One region of the Faecalimicrobium sp. JNUCC 81 genome, then DNA from elsewhere that is predicted to be linked to it. Evidence: riboswitches for the same ligand, from Rfam matches in the RefSeq annotation. Region 1 holds a riboswitch; each other region holds the start of a gene.
The links. Region 1 has a riboswitch for cobalamin ahead of JNUCC81_RS01700 (energy-coupling factor ABC transporter permease). Riboswitches for the same ligand answer to the same signal wherever they lie in the genome.
Positions count from the first base shown of each region.

Region 2: linked by a shared signal. The riboswitch ahead of JNUCC81_RS15655 (ABC transporter substrate-binding protein) and the one ahead of JNUCC81_RS01700 (energy-coupling factor ABC transporter permease) in region 1 are both predicted to bind cobalamin.
Region 3: linked by a shared signal. The riboswitch ahead of JNUCC81_RS10640 (response regulator transcription factor) and the one ahead of JNUCC81_RS01700 (energy-coupling factor ABC transporter permease) in region 1 are both predicted to bind cobalamin.

Region 1 covers NZ_CM132203.1:318,679-326,721, forward strand. The annotation lists rRNA gene JNUCC81_RS01680 (23S ribosomal RNA) at 1-1,620, shown strand, start outside; rRNA gene rrf (5S ribosomal RNA) at 1,683-1,799, shown strand; gene JNUCC81_RS01690 (AAA family ATPase) at 1,908-2,852, shown strand; gene JNUCC81_RS01695 (nitric oxide reductase activation-like protein) at 2,881-4,647, shown strand; cobalamin riboswitch at 4,843-5,024, shown strand; gene JNUCC81_RS01700 (energy-coupling factor ABC transporter permease) at 5,225-5,968, shown strand; gene JNUCC81_RS01705 (energy-coupling factor ABC transporter substrate-binding protein) at 5,937-6,224, shown strand; gene cbiQ (cobalt ECF transporter T component CbiQ) at 6,227-6,931, shown strand; gene JNUCC81_RS01715 (energy-coupling factor ABC transporter ATP-binding protein) at 6,918-7,730, shown strand; gene JNUCC81_RS01720 (BMP family lipoprotein) at 7,892-8,043, shown strand, end outside.
Region 2 covers NZ_CM132203.1:3,154,835-3,162,877, forward strand. The annotation lists gene modB (molybdate ABC transporter permease subunit) at 1-544, opposite strand, end outside; gene modA (molybdate ABC transporter substrate-binding protein) at 577-1,335, opposite strand; gene JNUCC81_RS15645 (ABC transporter ATP-binding protein) at 1,423-2,193, opposite strand; gene JNUCC81_RS15650 (FecCD family ABC transporter permease) at 2,193-3,284, opposite strand; gene JNUCC81_RS15655 (ABC transporter substrate-binding protein) at 3,295-4,320, opposite strand; cobalamin riboswitch at 4,458-4,639, opposite strand; gene JNUCC81_RS15660 (FAD:protein FMN transferase) at 4,751-5,785, opposite strand; gene JNUCC81_RS15665 (hemoblobin-interacting domain-containing protein) at 5,870-8,043, opposite strand, start outside.
Region 3 covers NZ_CM132203.1:2,147,316-2,155,358, forward strand. The annotation lists gene JNUCC81_RS10640 (response regulator transcription factor) at 296-979, opposite strand; cobalamin riboswitch at 1,190-1,366, opposite strand; gene gnpA (1,3-beta-galactosyl-N-acetylhexosamine phosphorylase) at 1,571-3,730, opposite strand; gene JNUCC81_RS10650 (carbohydrate ABC transporter substrate-binding protein) at 3,923-5,299, opposite strand; gene JNUCC81_RS10655 (response regulator transcription factor) at 5,418-6,617, opposite strand; gene JNUCC81_RS10660 (sensor histidine kinase) at 6,622-8,043, opposite strand, start outside.

The DNA.
Region 1 (8,043 bases):
AATGTTGGCATGAGTAGCGAGACGTGGGTGAGAATCCCACGGGCCGTAAACCCAAGGTTTCCAGGGGAAGGTTCGTCCGCCCTGGGTTAGTCGGGACCTAAGCCGAGGCCGAAAGGCGTAGGTGATGGACAACAGGTTGATATTCCTGTACCGCCAATAAACGCTTGAGAAATGGGATGACACAGTAGGATAAGCTAACCACACTGTTGGTTATGTGTGGCTAAGTACTGAGGCAGTCAAGATAGGCAAATCCGTCTTGATAATGCTGGGGTACGATGGGGAGCGAAATTTAGTAGCGAAGTAGCTGATTTCACACTGTCAAGAAAAGTCTCTATCGAGTTTAAAGGCGCCCGTACCTCAAACCGACACAGGTGGGTGAGGAGAGTATCCTAAGGCCAGCGAGAGAACTATTGTTAAGGAACTCGGCAAAATGACCCCGTAACTTAGGGAGAAGGGGTGCCATCCTTTGGATGGCCGCAGAGAATAGGCCCAAGCGACTGTTTACCAAAAACACAGGTTTCTGCTAAGTCGCAAGACGATGTATAGGAGCTGACGCCTGCCCGGTGCTGGAAGGTTAAGGGGATCTGTTAGAGCAATCGAAGCAGTGAACTTAAGCCCCAGTAAACGGCGGCCGTAACTATAACGGTCCTAAGGTAGCGAAATTCCTTGTCGGGTAAGTTCCGACCCGCACGAAAGGCGTAACGATTTGGGCACTGTCTCAACAATAGACTCGGTGAAATTGTAATCCCGGTGAAGATGCCGGGTACCTGCGACAGGACGGAAAGACCCCATGGAGCTTTACTGTAGCTTGACGTTGGGTCTTGGTACTACATGTACAGGATAGGTGGGAGACTTTGAAGCATGAACGCCAGTTTGTGTGGAGTCATCCTTGGGATACCACCCTTGTAGTACTGGGATCCTAACCAGAGGCCTTGAATCAGGTCTTGGGACACCGTCAGGTGGGCAGTTTGACTGGGGCGGTCGCCTCCCAAAGAGTAACGGAGGCGCTCAAAGGTTCTCTCAGTACGGTCGGAAATCGTACGAAGAGTGTAAAGGCAAAAGAGAGCTTGATTGCAAGACATACAGGTCGAGCAAGGACGAAAGTCGGACTTAGTGATCCGGTGGTTCCGCATGGAAGGGCCATCGCTCAACGGATAAAAGCTACCCTGGGGATAACAGGCTTATCTCCCCCAAGAGTCCACATCGACGGGGAGGTTTGGCACCTCGATGTCGGCTCATCACATCCTGGGGCTGTAGTAGGTCCCAAGGGTTGGGCTGTTCGCCCATTAAAGTGGTACGCGAGCTGGGTTCAGAACGTCGTGAGACAGTTCGGTCCCTATCCGTCGCAGGCGTAGGAAATTTGAGGAGACCTGTCCTTAGTACGAGAGGACCGGGATGGACGTACCTCTGGTGTACCAGTTGTTCTGCCAAGGGCATGGCTGGGTAGCTATGTACGGAATGGATAAGCGCTGAAAGCATCTAAGCGCGAAGCCAACTTCAAGATAAGATTTCCCACCGTAAGGGTAAGACCCCAGGAAGACTACCTGGTTGATAGGTCGAAGGTGTAAGTGCAGTAATGTATTTAGCTTATCGATACTAATAGGTCGAGGACTTGACCAATAAATGATTAATTCAATAAATGTTTGCAGTTTTCAGAGTATTAACTCTAAAATAAAAGATTATGTGGTTACAATAGCAAAGAGGATACACCTGTTCCCATTCCGAACACAGAAGTTAAGCTCTTTAGCGCTGATGGTACTTGGTGGGCAACTGCCTGGGAGAGTAAGACGTAGCCACGTAATCTTTTTTATTTTAAACTCCTAGATGGGAGTTTTTTTTATATAAAGAAATAATACATTATATTGTGCTACTATATAATTATACTATTAACAATAAAGGGGATACATATGGAGATAATAGATAATTTAAGAAAACAGGGAATAAATGAGATACTTATTGAAGATGTATTATATTTTAGAAAATATTATAAATTAGAAAATAAATTAGAAGAACGTATTAGCAAATCAAAAAAATATTTTTATGGTAAAGATATTTTGTCTATGAGCATATCAGCAATTTTAGAAGATCAAAACATTTTATTATCAGGACCCAAAGCTACGGGAAAAAATTTATTAGCAGATAACTTATCAGAAATATTTAATAGACCTCAATGGAATACATCTTTTCATATTAATACTGACAGCACGACTTTAATAGGTACAGATACTTTTATAGATAATGAAGTTAAATTAAGAAGGGGATCTGTGTATGAGTGTGCGATAAATGGTGGATTTGGAGTATTTGATGAAATCAATATGGCTAAAAATGATGCAATTGCAGTACTTCATTCAGCTTTAGATTATAGAAGAGTTATAGATGTACCAGGATATGAAAGAATTAATTTACATCAAGCAACTAGATTTATTGGTACTATGAATTACGAATATGCAGGAACTAAGGAATTAAATGAAGCATTAGTTTCTAGATTTATGGTCATAGATATACCAGCAGTTGATGAAGATAAGTTAATGTTTATTTTAAGAAATGAATTTGGCGATGCGGATGAAGAAAAATTAAACCAATTTGCAGGGATATTCTTAGATTTGCAGTTAAAATCTCAAAATGGAGAAATATCTACTAAATCAATAGATTTAAGAGGACTAATAGGCTCTTTAAAGACTATAAGAAGAGGGTTAAGTCCATCTTTAGCAATTAGTATGGGAATAACAAGCAAGAGCTTTGATATATACGAAAAAGAAATGGTACAAGATATAATTAAAACTAGAATTCCTGATAAGTGGAAAAGTGAAGATATATTTCCAAGTATGAATTTAAATAAAGCTTTATTATAAGTAAAAATTTATTTAGGTAGGAGATATTATGAAATGGATATATAGTGATTATGAATTTGAAAACAGAATAAATAATTTATCTTGGACTATATCAGGCAAATATGATGAAGATGTAAGTATTTCAAATCAAGATTATAATTCTAAAGAAGTTGCCATGTATTTTGCTATAATGGCTGGTGCTAGACATAAATACATAGAATGGGATTTAGTAAAAAAATATATAATTAATAGAGTTAAAGGTGGATATGATTTATCTACTATTTTGAGTTTAGTTCAAATTGTATTAAATAAAGTTGTAGAATCGAAGGTTATGATAGATAGGCCAGGAGTAGAAGATATAAGAAGTAAAGCGTATAAAGATATTATCTCTGGGTTTAGTAAGATATACAATGAAGATATATTACAAAAGATTAAATATGCAAATGTATTAGAAGGAATGGGTAAGCATCCGGTAGTAGATGGGCTTACACGAAGAATAATGAACAGCATTAAAGAGATAGATGTAAATAAAAATATAGTAGATATTTTACAAGACATAGATAAAGTATATTTAATGTATTTTGAACAGATATTGCAAGGTGAAGATATTAATAAAGAATATAATTATAAAACTAAAGATAATATAAATTTTGATACATTTTCAGATTTTATGTATGAAGAACTTTATAACAATGAAAAAAATTTTATAGAAAATGAAATACAAGAATTATCATCTTCTATATTAGTTGAAAGCATAGGTGAAATGTATATAAAAGAATCTTCAAACTCAGCCAATAGAGTTATATATGTAGATGAAGAAATGGTTAATAAAATATATGAGAAAATAGAACATTACTATGGAAAATCATATAAAAATAAATCAGAGATAAAAAAGATAGAAAGTAAAAATTGTAGAGGTGTCCATGAGGGATGTAGAATTCATTTTACAGATGGAGTTTTAAGAAGTGAATGTAGTAATGTTGCTCAGATAAAATATGCTACAAGACAAAAAGAAAATAATATAAGTAAATTTAGAGATAAGGTTAAAATTCATAGAAGAAATATAGCCAAATTAAAGGATAGCTTATCAAGAATATTAATAGAAGAGAGTGAAAGTAGCAGAGTATATTCAGATTGTGGAACGGTATATGCTTCTAGAGCATGGAGAGCATCTAGGAGTAATAATAATAAAATATTTTATAAGGATATAGTTAGCGAAAAAGGAAAGTATGTAATAGATATATTATTAGATGCTAGTGGATCTCAAAGCAGGAATCAAGCTAATGTTGCAACTCAAGGATATATAATAGCAAGAGCACTAACTATGGTTGGTATACCAAATAGGGTAATGGGTTTTTCTAGCTTTATGGATTATACAATACTAAAACGATTTAAAGACTATGAAGATTCAATAGATAGTAGTGAAAATATATTTGAGTACTTCTGTGCAGGTAATAATAGAGACGGGTTAGCCATAAAATCTACATGTGATGGATTATTAGAAAGAGGCGAAGAAAATAAAATACTTATAGTTCTAAGTGATGGAAAACCTAATGACGTTAAAATCGGTAAGGATAGAGAAAGAACTATAAGAGGAGAAATGTCTTATAAAGGCAATGTAGGAGTATTAGACAGTGCAAAAGAAGTAAGAATTGCTAGGCAAAAAAGAATTTTGGTATTAGGGGTATTTACAGGTAAGGAAAGTGAACTAGGTTCAGAAAGATTAATATATGGAAAAGATTTTATATACACAAAAAATATAGATCGATTTTCTGATATAGTATCAATGTATTTAAAGAAAATTATTAGGGATTAATAAAAATAGCATATAAAAATTATATTTAGCATAAATTTAAGTAAAATATAATTTCTTATAAAAATAAAAAATTTGTAAAAAATTTGAAAAATAAGAAGGAATATAAAAATATATATAGAATATATTATATAAATGATTAGCCAATAATTTAACAAAGTGTATATATGTGTAATATATAATATGTAATTATAAAAAATAATATAAAATATTATAGGTTCTTGAAGAAAGATTAATAGGGAAAGAGGTTAAAGTCCTCTGCAGCCCCCGCTACTGTAAAGCTAACGAAACTTAAACTTAAGCCACTGTGATTATCATGGGAAGGCTAAGGAGTAGGATGATGCTAAGCCAGGAGACCTGCCTAATAATATTTAAGTAATTTCTTCGGGGAGGGAGAAAGTTTCTTGAAAGTATACAATATTAGTATTGTTAAAAGAAGCCTAACTCAACCGTTAGGCTTTTTTCTATTGGAAATATAATTCCTTCTAGGGTGAAATAAGCTTAAATGCATATGATCAGATAAAATAACAATTTATATGGCGAATCATTAAGTAAATAGCTAAAGAAAGAAGGGGAAATTATGAAAAAACTAAAGCTAATATTAGCATCAGCATTTCTTTTAATCGTATTAAACCCGATTAACTCTAATGCAATGCACATAATGGAAGGATTTTTGCCAATGAAGTGGTCCATTATGTGGAGTGTAATATTCATACCATTTTTATTAATAGGATTAAAATCTATAAACAAAGTAATTAAAGAAGAGCCTAAGAAAAAAGTACTTTTAGCTCTATGTGGAGCATTTGTATTTGTACTTTCAGCTTTAAAAATACCATCATTAACAGGAAGCTGTTCACACCCAACAGGAGTTGGTTTAGGAGCAATATTATTTGGACCAAGTGTAATGGTTGTATTAGGTACAATAGTACTATTATTCCAGGCACTACTCCTAGCTCATGGTGGACTTACAACTTTAGGAGCGAATGCATTTTCTATGGCAATAGTAGGTCCTATAGTATCATTTTTATTATATAGATTCTTAAAGAAGAGAAATGTAAAAACTGGAACTAATGTATTTATAAGTGTTGCACTTGGAGATTTAGCTACATATACAATAACTGCTATACAATTAGCGGTAGCATTCCCTGATCCTTCAGGTGGGATAATGGCATCAGCTACTAAATTTTTAGGAGTTTTCTTTATGACTCAAATACCAATAGCAATAGCAGAAGGTATATTAAGTACTATAATGTATAATTTAATAACTGCAAAAGAAGGGAAAGGAGTTGATTATGATGAATACAAATGCGAAATCAGTGAATAAAACTAATTGGCTATTGCTTTTATTAGCAGTAGTGCTTATTATAACTCCTCTAATACTAAACTCAGGAGCTGAATACGGTGGAGCAGATGGAGAAGCAGAAGACCTAATAGGTCAAATAAATCCAGGATATGAGCCATGGTTTAATAGTCTATATGAGCCACCAAGTGGAGAAATAGAAAGTTTATTATTTTCAACGCAAGCAGCATTAGGAGCAGGAGTGATAGGTTACTACTTAGGTAGCAGAAGGAGAAAATAAATATGCTTTTAATTGATAAATATGCATATACAAATAAATTAAGTAATATAAATCCAAAAATAAAGGTTGGTATAGGGACAATTTTTTTAATTGTCTCTATGCTAACACATAGTATATTAATACTATCAAGTATAATGATATTAATGAGTTTATCTATTGTTTGCATTGCTAAAATAGATTTAAAAAGTTACTTGAAGCTACTTAAAATACCGATTTACTTTTTATTTATGGGAATAATAATTAATTTAATAAATATATCATTTAATCATGAAAATTTACTATATAGTTTTAAGATTTTTAATTTATATATAGGAGTATCAAGTCAATCTTTAAATACATCATTATATTTGTTGTTTAGATCAATGTCTTGCTTAATGTGTGTATACTTTTTTGTTCTTACAACACCTTTTAATCAATTACTATTTTTATTAAAAAGTCTTCATATATCAGATACAATAATAGAGCTATCAATGCTTACATATAGATTTATATTTATATTTTTAGAAGAAGTTTCAGATATTAGAAAATCTCAGGAATTAAGATTTGGATACATAAATTTAAAGACATCATATAAATCGATTGGACTTCTTGGAAATTTATTATACAAAAGAATGATGAAAAGATACGAAGACATGTCTATATCTCTAGATATGAAACTGTATGATGGAAAATTTCAGATAGTAGGGGATGAAAATGTTTACGATTAATAACTTAACATACAATTACGAAAAAAATTCAAAAGCACTATCAAATATTAATATGAATTTTTCAAAAGGAAATATAATAGGAATAATAGGATCAAATGGATCTGGTAAATCGACTTTATTTATGAACTTAATGGGGATTTTAAAACCAACATCTGGAGAAATTTTATTGGATGGAAAAAAATTAAAGCATGATAAAAAAAGCTTATACAATCTTAGAAAAGATGTTGGCATAGTGTTTCAAGATCCAGAAAAACAAATATTTTACTCAAGAGTATATGACGATTTAGCTTTTGCTTTAAGAAATATTGGTACAGAAGAAACAATTATAAAAGAGAAAATAAGAAGAGCTTTAATAGCCGTTAATGGAATAGATTTTATAAATAAACCAGTTCACTTTTTAAGCTATGGACAAAAAAAGAGAGTAGCAATAGCATCAGTAATAGCTATGGAAAATAAAATGGTTTTATTAGATGAGCCAACAGCAGGATTAGACCCAATAAGTACAAAGCATATAGTAGAAATAATTAAAAATTTAAAAGATAGAAATGTGAAGGTAGTTATATCAAGTCACGATATGAATTTAATTTATGAAATATGTGACTATGTATATATTTTAGATAAAGGAAAAATTACTCAAGAAGGAATTACAGAAGATGTATTTACTAATGAAGATAATATAATTAAGGCAGGTCTAGAATTACCTTGGTTAGTAAAAGTACATAAAAATATGGAAATTCCATTATTTAAAAATGAAGAGTTGTTGTATGAGTATTGGAAAAAATCAGTACTCAATAATTAATTAGCCCTAAACCTATTTAAATATAAATTAAATAATGATTGCCTATGTTTTGATAAACCTTAGTAGAAAAATACTAAGGTTTATTTTTTTGTGCATTTACAACTGTAAAGACAGATGTTAAAATCATGATGATGACTTAAATATTTTAAGGGGGATAAAATATGGGAAAATTAAGAAAGTATTTTACAGTTATTACTATGTCAATTATATTATTAGTAAATATTGTTGGGTGTAGCTCTACAAAAAAAGAGGAAGAATTAAAATCTGATAAAAAGGATGATTTTTCAGTAGGTATAGTATTGGGAGAAGGAGG
Region 2 (8,043 bases), 1.0 Mb from region 1:
CAAAAAAAATAGCTACTGGCATTGTTTGAGTTTTACCTGGAATATTACCTGCTATCATCAAAGTTGCCCCAAATTCCCCCAACGCTCTAGCAAATGTTAATACACATCCTCCAATAATTCCAGGATACGCTAGCGGAATAGCAATCTTTGTAAAAATCTTTAACTCACTAAGACCTAATGTTCTTGCCGATAGAATAATATTATCATCAATTTGCTCAAATGCTGATCTAGTCGTCCTATACATCATAGGAAATGAAACAACAACTGCTGATATAACTGTTGCTGACCAAGTAAATATTATATTTTTATCAAATGAAAAAAGTAATTTACCTAAAATTGAATTCTTACCTAAAATAATTAGTAGAAAAAAACCTATTACTGTAGGTGGCAATATTAATGGTATTGTTAGTAATCCATCAATTAACCCCTTAAATTTTCCTTTATACATTGCCATTTTATAAGACACCAATATCCCTATAAAAAAAGTAATACTAGTCGCTAAAATAGAGGTTTTTATAGATATATATAGTGGTGACCAATCCATAACTTTAAATTCCTTTCTATACTTTCTAATCTTTAATTGTATCCATATTTATTTAATATTTTTTTTACATCTTCACTAAGTAAAAATTCTTCAAGTTTCTTACTTTGTTCAATTTTTTTGCTACTCTTTGTAATAGCTACTGGATAAATTATTGGCGAATGATTTTTTTCATCTATAACTTCAATTACTTTAACGCTATCATTATTTACAGTATCACTTATATAAACAAATCCTGCATCCGCATTTCCTGAGCTTGTCCAAGCTAATACTTCTTTTACATCTTTTCCAAAGGTTAATTTATCTTTTATTTTCTCTTTTAAGTTTAAACTATTTAATACTTCATCTGCATATTTCCCTGCTGGTACACTATCAGGATAACCAACACCTATATGTTTTATTTTATCTGTAGTCAAGTCATCTATTTTACCTAAAGTTCCATCCTTTGGAGCTATTAAAGCCAGCTTATTTCTTGTAAATTCTTTAACTGTATCAGATACTAAAAATCCACCTTTATCTAAATCATCTACTTGGCTTTGTCCTGCTGATATAAAAATATCACATGGAGCTCCCTGTTCAATTTGTTGCTTTAAAGAACCTGAACTTCCGTAATTTATAGTAAGATTTATATTTTTATTTTTACTTTCATATTCAGTTTTTATTTCGCCCATAACTTCTTTTAAACTAGCTGCAGCTGATATATTTATTTCTTCAACTGTGTTTTTAGATTGGCATCCAACCATTACTAGAAAAACTGGAAGTATAAAGTACAGCTTCTTAATTATATTTTTCATTTTTTCTTACCCCCCTATAATATATTTTCCTTAATACTATATAATTTTACATTAAAATAGCGCCTAATAATATAGGCGCTGTAACTTTTAAGCTAAGTTTCTTTTAAAAAGTATATTAATTAAACCAGTTTCACTGTCTTCATTGACTATTGCATCAACTTCGTATACTGCTTTTATTAATTCTTTAGTCAATACTTCTTTTGGAGTTCCGTATTTGACTATTTCTCCATTTTTTAATACATATATCTTATCACAGTACATAGCTGCAATATTTAAGTCATGTATTGCTGCTACTACTTCTATATTTAAATTTTTAACTATATCCATTAATTGTAATTGATATTTTATATCTAGGTGGTTAGTTGGTTCGTCTAATATTAAACATGATGTTTTTTGAGCTAAAGCTCTTGCTAATATTATACGTTGTTGCTCCCCTCCAGATAGAGTAGAAAATATTCTATCCTTAAAATCTAACATATTTACCTTATCTAAAGATTTATACATAATTTTATAATCATCTTCAGTATCTCTTTCCATCATTTTTTTGTGAGGAGATCTCCCCATTAATACTATATCTTTTACAGTAAAATCAAAATCATAATAATTATGCTGAGAAACAACCGCCATTTTTTTAGCAGTATCTTTTATAGATAGCTTATCTATATTTACTTCATCTAATTTTATAGTTCCGCCATGTGGTTTTAATGTTCTATAAATACATTTTAAAAATGTTGATTTTCCACTTCCATTTGGCCCTATTATTCCTACAAATTCTTTATTATCTACATCTATATTAATATTCGTTAAAATATCTATATCACCTATTTTAGCATTAACTCCATATGTTTTTATATGCATTAATTTTTCCCTCCAAATCCGTAAGCATTTCTTATCATTAACCAAATAAAACATGGAGCTCCTATTATAGAAGTTAATATACCTATTGGGATTTCAGTTCCTTTTATTATTATTCTAGATAATACATCTGCCCATATTAAAAATATTGCTCCTAATATTGCAGCTATAGGTATTATCTTCTTGTGGTCTGTTCCAAATATCATTCTTACTATATGAGGTATGACAAGGCCTACAAATCCTATCATACCAGATGCATACACTAAAACTCCTATCATCAATGATGTTATTATCAGATACATATGTCTATACTTATGCAAATCAGTTCCTAAAGTAATAGAAACTTCATCTCCTAATAACATTAAGTTTAATGTTCTGTATTGAGTTATAAAAAATATAGTTCCAATTATTATTATAGGTAGTATAAAAATTAACTCTTCCCATTTAGCTCCTGCCAAACTTCCCATAAGCCAAAATGTTATAGTTTTTATTTTACTTGCATCATCCACTATATATACTATAAAGCTCGAAAATGCACTACAAACTGAACTTATTGCTGTTCCTGCTAATAGAAGTTTTATAGAATTTGCTCTTCCTCCAATATTTGATATAACAAGAACTAGTATAGATGCTATAAATGCTCCAATAAAACCAGAAACTCCAATTGCATTACTTCCTAATATTGAACCAACTCCAAACATGACAGCTATTGTAGCTCCTAATGATGCTCCTGATGATACCCCTAATATATAAGGATCTGCTAGTGGATTTTTTACAATAGCTTGCATTACTATTCCCACTACTGATAATCCCATACCTACACATATTGCTAATACAATTCTTGGAAGCCTTATAAGCCACACAACATCATGAATAGCTCCATTACCTAGGATTTCTGATTGTCCAATATTAAATAGTTTATAAAAAATAATATCATATACTTCTTTTATGCTTATATCAACAGAACCAAGTGTAACTGCAAGGCCTACTGATAAAAATAATAGTATTAATAAAAATATAGAAACACCTATATAAATAGGTGTTCCTTTAAATATATTAGAGTTTCCATCTTTAATATAAATTTCTTTTTCCATTATGACTCTCCTAGTTTTTTAAGTCTGGATATAATCCTTTTGCAAAAGTATTTATACCATCAATAGTTCTTATACCACTAGAGTACATATCTCCTAAAGGTATCGCATAAACTCTTTTATTTTTAACTGCATTTAAGCTTTTTAACGCCTTATTTTCTAATATCTTATTTACTTCTTGCTTAGGAACCTTTTCATCTGATCTATCCATGTATACAACAAATATAGAATCTGGATTTAAGTTTATTAAATCTTCTTCATTAATTGCTTTCCCTTGAGGATTTAATAAATTTGCTCCTAATGTTTTTATCATATCTCCACCTAATGAATTCGCTCCATAAGTAATCATTTGATCTTTACCAAACTCAACAATTAAAGTGCTTTGTTTTTCTTTACCTTCTACAGATTTAGATACTTCCTCAACCTTTTTATTTATTTTATTTACCAGCTCTTGAGCTTTATCTTCAACATTAAATATTTTTCCTAAATTTAATATATCTGTTATTTCATTTTCTATTGTTTTTTCATCTTTTACACCACTATTTAAAGACATATATGTATTTATATTGTTCTTGTGCCAATAATCTACTTCACCTAGTCTTTTTTCATCAAATAATGAATACCAACTTAATATAAAATCTGGTTTTTCCATTATTATACTTTCTTTTGATGGTGTAAATTCTTCTAAATATTTCACTTTTTTAAATGCTTCTTTATATTCATCTTTTACATCATGGTCAAGACCTGCTGCTGCAACTATTTTATCTTCTAATCCTAATGCTAACATTGTTTCAATTGAATTTTGATATATAGCTACAACTTTTTCAGGAGCCTTATTAAAAGTTATTTCAACTGGCTCTTTTTTATAATTATAAGTTGTAATAGTTACTGGGTAGTGAGAATCTTTATTTGCTGATTCTTCCACCTTTGAGTTGCTTTTACCTTCATCCTTTTTTTCATTTGTTGGGCTACATCCAACAGCTCCAATTATAAATATGAAGCTTAATAAAAATACCATCATTTGCTTAATTTTTTTCATGTCATCCTCCATTTTGTATCTAAATTATAATTTGTAAAAAATTATAACTGTCTATAGATATAATATAAGGACACTCTCAGTAATGACACTTTATTGATATTTATTTATGTCTTATATCTCTCTTTGTACCGAAGAGTATCGATATTTTAATACTGGCAAGTCTCCTGACTTATAAATCATCGCACTAACTAGCCTTCCCAAATTATAAATTCAGTGACATAGTAAGTTAGCACTCCTTAATTACAGTAGCGGCACTGTGTGGAAATCTCATCCATCTTCCTTTTTAATTCACACTAAAACCAATATTATCCATATATAGTAATAATTTTATTACTTTATATATAATTATAATAGAATTTATGTTTTTTTTCTATATTATTGGGTATTTTAATTAATTATTGTATTTTTATTGAAAACATTGTCAGATTTTTTACGGTTGTAAATTATATTCTTCTGAAGTTAATTTAAACTTTCCTTTTATACCACTTGTAAGATAAACCTTATTATCCTTTGTCACAAAAATAGCTTCTACGTCACTCTTATCATTTACATATTCTAAACCTTTATCAAGCCCCATAGAGAATATCGCTGTCGATAATGCATCACAATATGTAGAATCATCCGATATAATAGAAACACTTTGTAAATTATTTTCTACAGGGTATCCTGTCTTTCTATCTAATATATGGTGATATAGTTTCCCATTATTTACAAAATTTCGTTCATATATTCCTGATGTTACTACTGATTTATTTGCTACATCTAATGCTCCTATGACATCATTTTTAGATTTTTTTCCATCTCTTATTCCTACCTTGTATGGGCTAGAATCAACTTTTTCTCCTATACATAATATGTTTCCACCTATATTTAAAACTGCATGTTTATATCCACTATCTAAAATAATACTTTTTAATTTCTCTCCTACATATCCTTTTGCTATTGCCCCTAAATCAATCATCATACCTTTTTGTTTTAGCATAATAGAGCTTTCTTTTTTATTTAATGATATTTTATCTATATCAACTAAACTCAAAGCATTTTTTATATCTAAATCATCTGGCAAGCTAGCATCTTCAAATCCAATATTCCATAATTTAACTACAGGACCTATTGCTATATCTAAATTTTCATTAGTTTCTTTACTATACTTTATGCCTCGCTCAATTAATTCAAAAGTTTCTTTACTAACGTTTACAAATTCAGTTCCAGCTTTCTCATTTATCTTGTCGACTTCACTTTCTACGTTTTTGTCATTGATAGACATTTTATGATCTACATCTCTTATAGCATTTTCCATTCTTTCAAAAACTTTATCATCTACTTTTTCTTGTGAATATATGCTAATTTTTATATAAGATCCCATAGCGAATACATCCATATCATAGCTACTATATTCTTTTTTCTCACATCCTATAGATAATACTCCTAACAATAATATAACTATTAAATATATTTTTTTCATGCTTCCCTCTCATAATCAATAGTAATACGAAACTATGTGGTTTCGTATTACTATTACTATTATATTTATATATTATACTTAATTTTAAAATGTATAAGTATAGTCAGTGTATCCATCTGATTTTATTGTTACTATATCACCGGAATTTAGCTGATTATATAAATCTATTCCTCCAGAGTAGTTAAACTTATATCCTTTAGTCGGGTTTATCTCTGATGTTTTTTCAATTTCTTCCCCATTTATTTGTACACTAGTTATAGATTCACTCCACCCATTATTAGATGAAGTAAATGTATAACTACCTGTGAACGTATTTTTATTAGATTTTACTTTATTATCAACTAACTGAACATTGTATATATAGTCATTATATCCTTCTGATTTTATAAGTATATTATCATTTATAGATAATGGAACTAATACCGTAACTTGACCATAATCAGCTCTAACTTCTTCATTATTTTTTAATATTTTTCCATTTATACTTACTTCTACATTTTCAGTCCAATTATAGTCTGAATGTGAAAATACAGAATTACCATTATTCTTTTTAGATAACTTTATATTTTCTACTGATTTTTTAGGCACCTTATATGAGTTATCTGCATATAAACTTGATTCTAGAGTTATTTCACTTCCTCCTATTAATTCATTAAATATTATAATTTTATCTTTGTCTAAAATCCAACCATCACTGCTGTATGAATTTGATGCTTTTGTTAAGCTTTTTCCATTAATTTTTATGCTATCAATACTATTTAAATAATCTTTATCATTAGATTTAATTATATTTTTTCTAAACATATCTTTTTCAAATATTATTTCTGGAGCAGGTATTTTTTTTGTATCTACGGTAATTTCTGGCTTAGATTCTTCTTGTTTACCTATTCTTTTATTTATAACAAAATCCTTATAATTATTAGTTTTTATTGTTATTTCATAATTATTTTCCTCATTAAAAACTGTACCTGCTATTTCAATTGAATAGAAATTATCTTTAGATGCAGTATACTCTACATTTTTACCATTTACTAAAATATTTGTTATGTCTTTTCTATACTTTCCATCAGTAACATCTTCTACATCTATTAATACACTTTCATTTTTATTAAATTTATTTGATTCATTTAACTTAACAAAATTAGGTATATCCAGCTTTTCTACACTTTTTATTTCTAATTTTTTAGGAATAAATGATAAGCTAGAATCATCATATTTATTCGCTTTCACTATCATAGTTTGTTGTTGATCTTCTTTATTTTCAAATAATTTATTTCTTAAAACTAAAGTTTCTCCTATATAGTAATAATCGCCATTACCACCAACTTGAGAATCACTTAATAATGATTTTCCATTAAGTGATAAGCCTACTACATTGCTCTTAAAGTCTTTATCAAATTTTATTAATATATTTCCATTATTATCTTTACTAGCTTTTAAATCTACTTCTTTATTTCTTAAGTTTACAGATATTATATTATCTTTGTATCCTTTTGCTACTAGCTTGATAATATTTTCATCCCTACTAAATTTAGATGTATCGGTAATTGTTATTTTTGAGTTTTCAATTTTATAACTATCTTTTGAGAGTTCATTCATGCCTACTAAAACTCTTTCTATATTTTCAGTATATTGATTATCATTATCAATGTTAATTTTTAATCCATCCTCAATATTACCTTCAATTGATAATTTAGGTGCTATTTTTAAATTTTCTTGCGAATACAATTGTACATCTCCAAATAATCCATTTTCTAACATATATTTAATTTGGTATGGTCCATTTAAGTAATTACTTTCTTTTACGCTATCATAGTAACTTTTAAATGTTAAATACTTACCTTTCATGGCCGCTTCATTTACAGCATTTTTATAGCTTTGATAACTTATTACTTTCTCAGATTCATTAGTTAATACAGCATCTTTTGTCATAGCTGCCCACCAAGATAAAACTTCATTTGAGTAGTCTGTACCCATTCTTAAATTTCTAAGAATCATAGCATTTGAAATCAAGTCAAAATCATATATTATATTAGCTCTCATCATTAAGCTTCCTCCAGTACTACCACCTCCACCACTTGCACTTGATATGGTATCTATACTTGATATAGAAGCATTATTTATACTTAATTTAGAATTTCCTTTTTCATGATTCATAGATGGGTTACTACTACCTTCCGGTGCTTCTTCTAGGTAAAATTCTTTAGTAGAATCTTCATATCCGTATGCTTTAATAGTTATACTATGTTTACCCGGTG
Region 3 (8,043 bases), 1.8 Mb from region 1:
AATTAATAACTTATAATTTTTTTAGTTAATCTATGTAAAACATACTTTTAAAAATTTTTCTATACTATTATTATATATCTGTGAATTGTTTTAATTGTGTCATAATTGCGTTGTAATTGTGTCATAAATAGTACATTTTATAAAATATTACAAAATATACTAAAGTATTTATCTAAAACTGACTTAGTACTCGCTATAATTCATATAAATAAACGAAAAAAGAGAGCTATTTAATTTATTAAATAGCTCTCTTTTTAATTTATTTATCACATATATATCTCCAGATATATTTTTATTAAGATGTTGCAAGCTTATATCCAACTCCATATATTGATTTAATTTTCCAACTTAAATCATATTGTTTAAGCTTTTTCCTAAGTCTTTTAATTTGAGTATCTACAACTCTAGTATCTCCAAGATAGTCATACCCCCAAACTTCAGATAATATATGCTCTCTATTTAATATATTATCTGGATTAGAAACAAGCATATGAAGTATTTTTATTTCCTTTGGTGTAATTTTTACTAACTCTCCTTTTATGTATACCTCATAGCTATCTATATTAATTTCAAGATCTTTATATTTTATATAATTGCTTGTTTTTTTTATATTTTCTGTTCTCCTTAACACTGCCTTTATTCGTGTTACAACTTCTCTTTCTGAAAATGGCTTTGCAATATAATCATCTGCTCCTAATTCTAAACCAATTATCCTATCTATCGTTTCTGATTTCTCACTAAGTATAATAATTGGTACATTACTATTTTTACGAATCTCTCTGCACACATCAGTACCTGACATATTTTGCATCATCAAGTCTAATAATATTAAATTAGGCTTAATCATATTTGCTTTGTATAATGTTTCTGCTCCATCATATGCAGATACATAGTTCATCCCCTCTAATTTTAAATATTTTCCCATTGTGTCATGCACTGACTCTTGAGCATCACATATCAAAATTGATATATTTGACACTTTATTTCACACTCCCCACTTTGTAAAATTGACTTTTTATATATATAAAGAAGTTCTTTTATCTGGGGGATAAAACATTTTATAAAATTAATTACTCCTAAATTAATTTAATAAAAGTTTAAAAACTCAACCATATTGGCTGAGTTTTCTTTATATCATTAATGCATTTATCTCATATTTGATAATAAGAATATTCCCCATCCCCGAAGAACTTCTTTGATATTATAGGCAGGTATCCTGGCTTAGCTTCATCCTACTAGTTTACCTTCCCATAAAAATCTTACAGTGGTTTTAAACGTTCGTCCACATTACAGTAGCGGGTGCTGCAAAGGCTTTGACCTTTTTCCCTTTATGCTATATTAAAGCACCTATAATATTTTAAGTTGTTATCTATAATACTATACTACCTTTAGTATTTTTTCAACATATATAAACATTTTCTTATAAGACACATGTACTATATTATATATTTATACCTTTTTAATATTTTATTTCACAAAATATTTCATATTACTAACTGTTAATTAACATTAAAATATATTAGAAAAACTGTACAAATTATTTTTGTACAGTTTTTCTAACTTAATATGTTTATTTAATATTCATCCAGATAAGTTCACCAGGATTTAGTGTTAAAGTTTCAACTACTTCTCCTTTTACATATACATCTGTAATTTGTGTTTCAAAAGAGTTATTTATAACAGCCATCTTTGAAACTTCAGTAAACGCTGCACACTCTGTATTTATATTACTTACATAATATTCTTTCATATTATCTTCCATATTCTTAACCCAATAAATACTTCTTAAAAGTAATCTACAGTTTTCTGGAGTATATGGAAGTCCTGACATATAAACTGCTCTACCTTTTCCATAAGTATTAGTAGATAAAGCTATATCTCCTTTATGAATAGATAGTATTTCTACGCTATCTCTCTTTTTAAATACTCCTTCTTTACCTTCACCAAAGTTAAATTTATCATTTATTTCATCTATTATAAAGTGATTTTTAGTTTCTTCATGATACTTTCTATATGATAATCCATAAGTTAATTCTCTATCTACTCCAAGTACATCAAATAATTGGAAGTACTTACCTTGCTTTTGATAAGCAGTAGGTTCACCCACTCCTATAAATCCTCCGCCTTCATATACCCATTTTCTTAAAGTAGTTATTATCTGTTCATCTATCCAGTTTTCTCCACCACTCCAAGCAGTCATAGCATCTCCAGCATTTATTATTACTCCAATATCACTTGGTACTCCATTTCTTATATCTTCAAAGTTTATAAACTCAACATCTACTGGCATTCCACTTAAGCACTCTATTACTCCAACATATGAATATATTTCTTTATACCAAAGAGCGTGAGCTACTTGGTTTGTTTGCCAACTTCTCATTTTTCCAAAACAGTTAAGTATAGCTACTTTAAATGGTGCAGTGTGAGCTTTTGTTTCTTTTATATTATCATGAATTATTCTAAATTCTTCACATATTCTTTCTACTTCTTCAACAAATTCAGGAAACTTAAGTGCTAATCCTAAATATCCACCATAACCTATTCTATCAAGTGGTTTTCTAAGTATTGCACGTCTTGCCTGAGTCCAGTTTTCCCTAGCTTCTCCTACTGGGTCTCCACCTTCTCTAAATACATCTGGGAAGAAATATGGTAAAAATCTACCTTCTGTATATTTAACCCCTGGAATATCTGATATCATTCTCATAGTAGTACCATTACCAACTGAACCTACTACTGCATCAAGACCTATTGATTCAAAATATTTTCCATATGGCTCTGTACCTATCCAGTTATCACCTAAAAACATCATGGCTTCTTTTTTAGCGTCATGTGCTATATCTACAAACTCTTTAGCATGAGTTGCTACAAACTTTGATTGAAAATCTACAAAATCTAAATATTCTTTAGACGGTATTCTAAATGGTGAATTATAGTATCCTTCGTCTATAATATCTTCAGCTTTTAGTCTATATCCCTTTTCTTTTTCAAATTCATCTAAACACTCTTTACTAAGAGATGATGAGTATCCAAACCAATCAACAAACTTTTCCTTTGCCATATCATTGTATATTAATGTAAAGTGGTAAAAGAAAGTTGTAAATCTTACTACATCTATTTCTGGGTTTTCTTCTATCCAATCTTTAAGATAACTTTTCATATGTTCAAATGTTTCTTTATGTCTTCCGTCATACGGCATTTCATGAGCTTTATCTCCCCAGTTATTAGTTATATGGTTATACATTTGAGTTGGGTCCCATATTTGATATACTAAAAAACTTACTGTATATTCATGAAAAAGTATAACTTCTTTTACTATTACATATTCAGTTTCATGATTATATTCCCATTTATCACTGCCTAACTTTTCACCAGTAGTTCTATCTATAACTTCCCACAAAGTTTTAATATCATCTTTTGTGTTTGGTTTAAATTGTTCTTTATAAAAACCTTTCATTATATCTATTGAAAGAGTTGATTCTGTTGCTATTTGAGGCTCACTTACAACATATAATTGTTGAAGTTGGTCCATATGGTCTTTTGCCCACTTTTGATCATTTCTTGTTGGTAGATATGTTGAGTACATTTTTAAATTTAATCTTTGTAAATCACTTGATAACTTTGTACCATCACAATCTCTAATTGCATCTGCTCCCCACTTTTGTATCACTTCTTTCATTAATTCATCGATTCCTACATCTGTTGGTATTGTTACTCTTCCCTTACCTGCCATTTGTCCTTACCCCCCATTTTTGTATTAGTATGTATTAATTTTCATTTTTCTATTAAAATTTACATAAGTAAAATTAGTTATATAAACTTTAATAGAAAAATTATTATTGTTTAATGTATTCAAAATGTATCTATATTTTATAAAAAAAGGCTGCAGCTAAGCAGCCTTTTTTATTTCACTTTCTATAGTGAATTATTTACTCATTGCACTTATTACTTTTTCATTTGATTTCTTTAATCCATCAATCCAGCCTTGCGAACTTACTTCTCCGTTAAATACAGCTCCTGCTTTGCCAAATACTTCTTCTCTCATATTTATTTCAGTACTTTCTACAGTTTTCCAAGCTTCAACTATTGGCTTTACTCCACTTTCAAATACTGTTAAACAATTGTAGTTTGATTCTGGTAAATATTGTTTCGCTATATTTAGAGCATCTTTAGTTGGAACTACAGCTTGATTTAATTTAGCATTAGCTTCTACCATTTCATCGCTGTATAAGAATCTCATGAATTCTTTAGATGTTTCTATGTTATCAGAATTTTTTGGTATATACATTTCTTCTATCATTGTAGATACAAATTGATCTGAACCTTCTTTAGCAGCTGGTGGTGCCATAAATCCCCATTCCCATCCTTTTTGAATAGCATCTTTCATTTCACCTTCATACCAGTTACCATTAGGACAGAATAGTGCTTCACCTTTTAAGTGAGCAGTTTGAGCTTGAATATGGTTCATAGCTACTGTTCCTTTTAATAAATCTCCATCTTTTCCTATTTTTTCTATATTAGCAAGTGCCTCTTTAACTTCTGGCTTATCCCAAGCACCTTCTTTAAAATTAAATATATCTTCTACTGCACTTTCACCAGCATATGATGCTATTGCTGGCCATACTATTGCTTCTAAGTATCCTGGGCTTTGACCTTGGTATGTAAATAAAGCTACACCTTCAGCCTTAGCTTTTTTGCCTAATTCAAAGAATTGGTCCCAAGTTTTTGGAACTTCCCATCCTTTTTCTGCAAATAAAGCTTTATTATACCAAAGACCTGTTACATTATAATAAAGTGGTGCAAGGTAAACTTTGCCATCTTCATATGGAGCACAAGATGGCTTATCTAAGAATCCTTCCATCATCTTATCTTTTATTGGCTTATCTTCACCTGGTGCAGGTTTTTCAAATACATCTGTTAAATCAGCTAAGTTTTTATCTTTTATTAAAGCTTTAGCAACACTTTGCGCATTTTGAGCACTATGGTATATAAAATCCGGAGAATTTCCACTTGCTATTTGTGGTCTTATTACATCTCCTATATTTGGACTTGCATTTAATACAACATCAACATCTGGATATTTTTCCTCAAATTTCTTTTCTGCTTCTTCCCAAAATGCCGTACCAAATCCCCCTTCAAATACTGCTACATCAAGTTTCCCCTCAATTTTTCCTGAAGCTGCTTCTCCTTTAGCACCTTCATCTTTTTTATCTCCCTCTGTAGATGAACAACCAACTAGTGATCCCATAACCATAACTGTAACTGCTAATAATGATCCTACTTTTTTAAATGGATGCTTCATAATACCCCTCCTAGCTTTTTTATAAGAAATCTTCATTTGAAATCGTTTTCTTGATATAATTGTAAATCATTTAATTTTATATCAAAATATAAAATTTTTACATTAATATGGATAATTATTACAATTTATTGTACTTTTCTCTATACTCACTAGGTGTTATATTAAAAAATTTAGTGAACAATCTACTAAAGTATAATTGATCTTGAATTCCAACATTTATTGCTACATCCTTTACTCTCATATCACTTTGTTTTAAAAGTTCTTTTGCTTTTTCTAGTCTTTTAATTTTTATATAATCTGATATAGTCATATCTAATTCATCTTTAAATATTCTACTTAAGTATGATTCATTCATGTTTACAAGCTTTGCTAATAATTCTAGGGATAATTTCTTAGATAAATTATGATTTATATATTCAACTATTTTTTTAACTTCTCTTCTACATTTAGCTACTTTTGAATTTATTTTATAGTCATCTTCTTCTCTTTGTTCCTCTATTAATTTTAAGGATTCTTCAATATTGCTACATTTTTTATGTATAACTTTTTCAAACTCCATATCTAAATATTGAGCTACATTCCTTGTTATATTTGATATTAGTAAATTTATATCATCACTTTCTTTATTCGCCTTTATGAAAACTACATATTCGTTTCTTTTTATATTTATTAATGATATAAATTTGGAGTTTATATAATTAGCACAAGAACTTATTATATTTGATATAAAAGCATTTAGCTTTTTTTCTTTTTCTACATTTTCAATATCTGTACTCAAAGCTCTAAGATATATAAATGTGTAATTAGTTAAGTATTTATTTTCTAAATTTTTTTCTAACTCTACACTTTTATCTCCTTTAAGATACTTTTCTAAATACTCATCAACTTTAAGCTTTTCACTAGATATTTCAACAATATTACTATCTTTTATAAGCTTATTACTTTCCTTTAGTTCTTCTCTAGCTTTATTTAAAACACCTAGTAATTCATCTTTATTTATAGTTACTTTTAAAAGATACTCAAAAGCTCCATTTTTCATAGCTTCTTTTACAGAACTAAAATCATCAAAATTGCTAAGTACTATTATTTTTCCATTAAATTTCTTATTTTTTAATTCCTTAATTAAAGCATTTCCATCCATTTTAGGCATTTTTAAATCTGTAATTACTATATCAATATTTTCTTTTTCTATAATATTAAGAGCTTCTATTCCGTCTTTTGCTAAACTTACTAAAGTCATTTCTTCTTCTTCCCAATTTATTATAGAACTTAAAAATGTTCTTGTTATATATTCATCCTCAACTATTAGTACCCTCATTATTTTATCCCCCTATTATTTTAGGAATAACTATTTTAGTTATAGTTCCATTTTGATATTTTGATGTAATCTCAAAAATATAAACGCCTTCATAATATAAATTTAATCTTTCTTTTATATTTTTAACCCCTATTCCTGCAAACTTATCTATATTAAAGTTTCCTTCTTCTAAACGTTCTTCCTCTATGCCTATTCCGTTATCTATTATCTCAAAATGTATAAATTCTCCACCATCATATAAATTTATTTTTATATCATTGGTATCATTAGCTTCTTCAAATCCGTGTAGTATACAATTTTCAACTATTGGCTGGAGTATAAATTTAAGTATTTTTTCTTCTAATATACTTTCATCTATAAAATATTCGATATTAAATGAATCTCCATATCTAATCTTTTGTATTGTAATATAATTTTTTACATTTTCTATTTCCTGATTTACACTTATAAATTCATCTTTATTAAGTATTATACTTCTTAGTAGTTTTGCTAATGCTTCAAGACCACTTCCTACAGTATTGTCATTATTCATAATAGCTACATATCTTAAGCTTCCTAATGTATTAAATAGAAAATGAGGGTTTATTTGAGCTTGTAGCATACGAAGTGTAACTTCTCTTTTCTCTTTTTCTCTTAATTTAACAGTATGTATAAGAACTTTAAGTTTTCTAGACATTTCATTATATTTTTGCATTATAAATGATATCTCATCATTTCCGCTAATTATCATCTCTTTTCCTATCGTACTTTCCTCTACGTTATTCATTGTATAAACTATCTCATTTATAGGCTTTGTTATAGATTTATGTATAATTATTGCAATGAAAATAGATAATGCTAACATAGCTATAGCTACAAGTGCATAAGTTATGTAAATGTCAGTACAACTTGAATATATAAAGCTGTATGGTATTATACCCAATAAATCCCATGATGCATAGCTAATGCCTTTACTAGTTATTATAAATTTTTTACCGTTTATCTTGCCTATACTTGTATTACTATCGATTTCTTTTATTATTTCTATATTATCTAAATTTCTTTTTTCTATATATTGTAAATAATCCTGTTCATATAAATTTTCACTTTTATTTATAACTAATTCTTCATTGTTTGTAACTACAATATTGTTATTTTCATCTACTATAACGCCTCCACCATTAAAATTAATATTATAGTCTTTAAACATTTCTAAAATAACTTTTTCCTTAAGAGCCAAAAATATATACCCATAAGTCTTTTTACCTATTTTAATTGGCTTTGTTATTGATATATAGTTACCTTCTGCATTTGTTACTGATGTCCAGTTTATTATATTTTTACTTTTTATTGCCTTTGATATTTCATCTAATTTTGTTTCATGTTTTATATAACTAAATCCTTCGTTATATACTACATTAAAATCTTCATTTAAAAGTGTAAAATC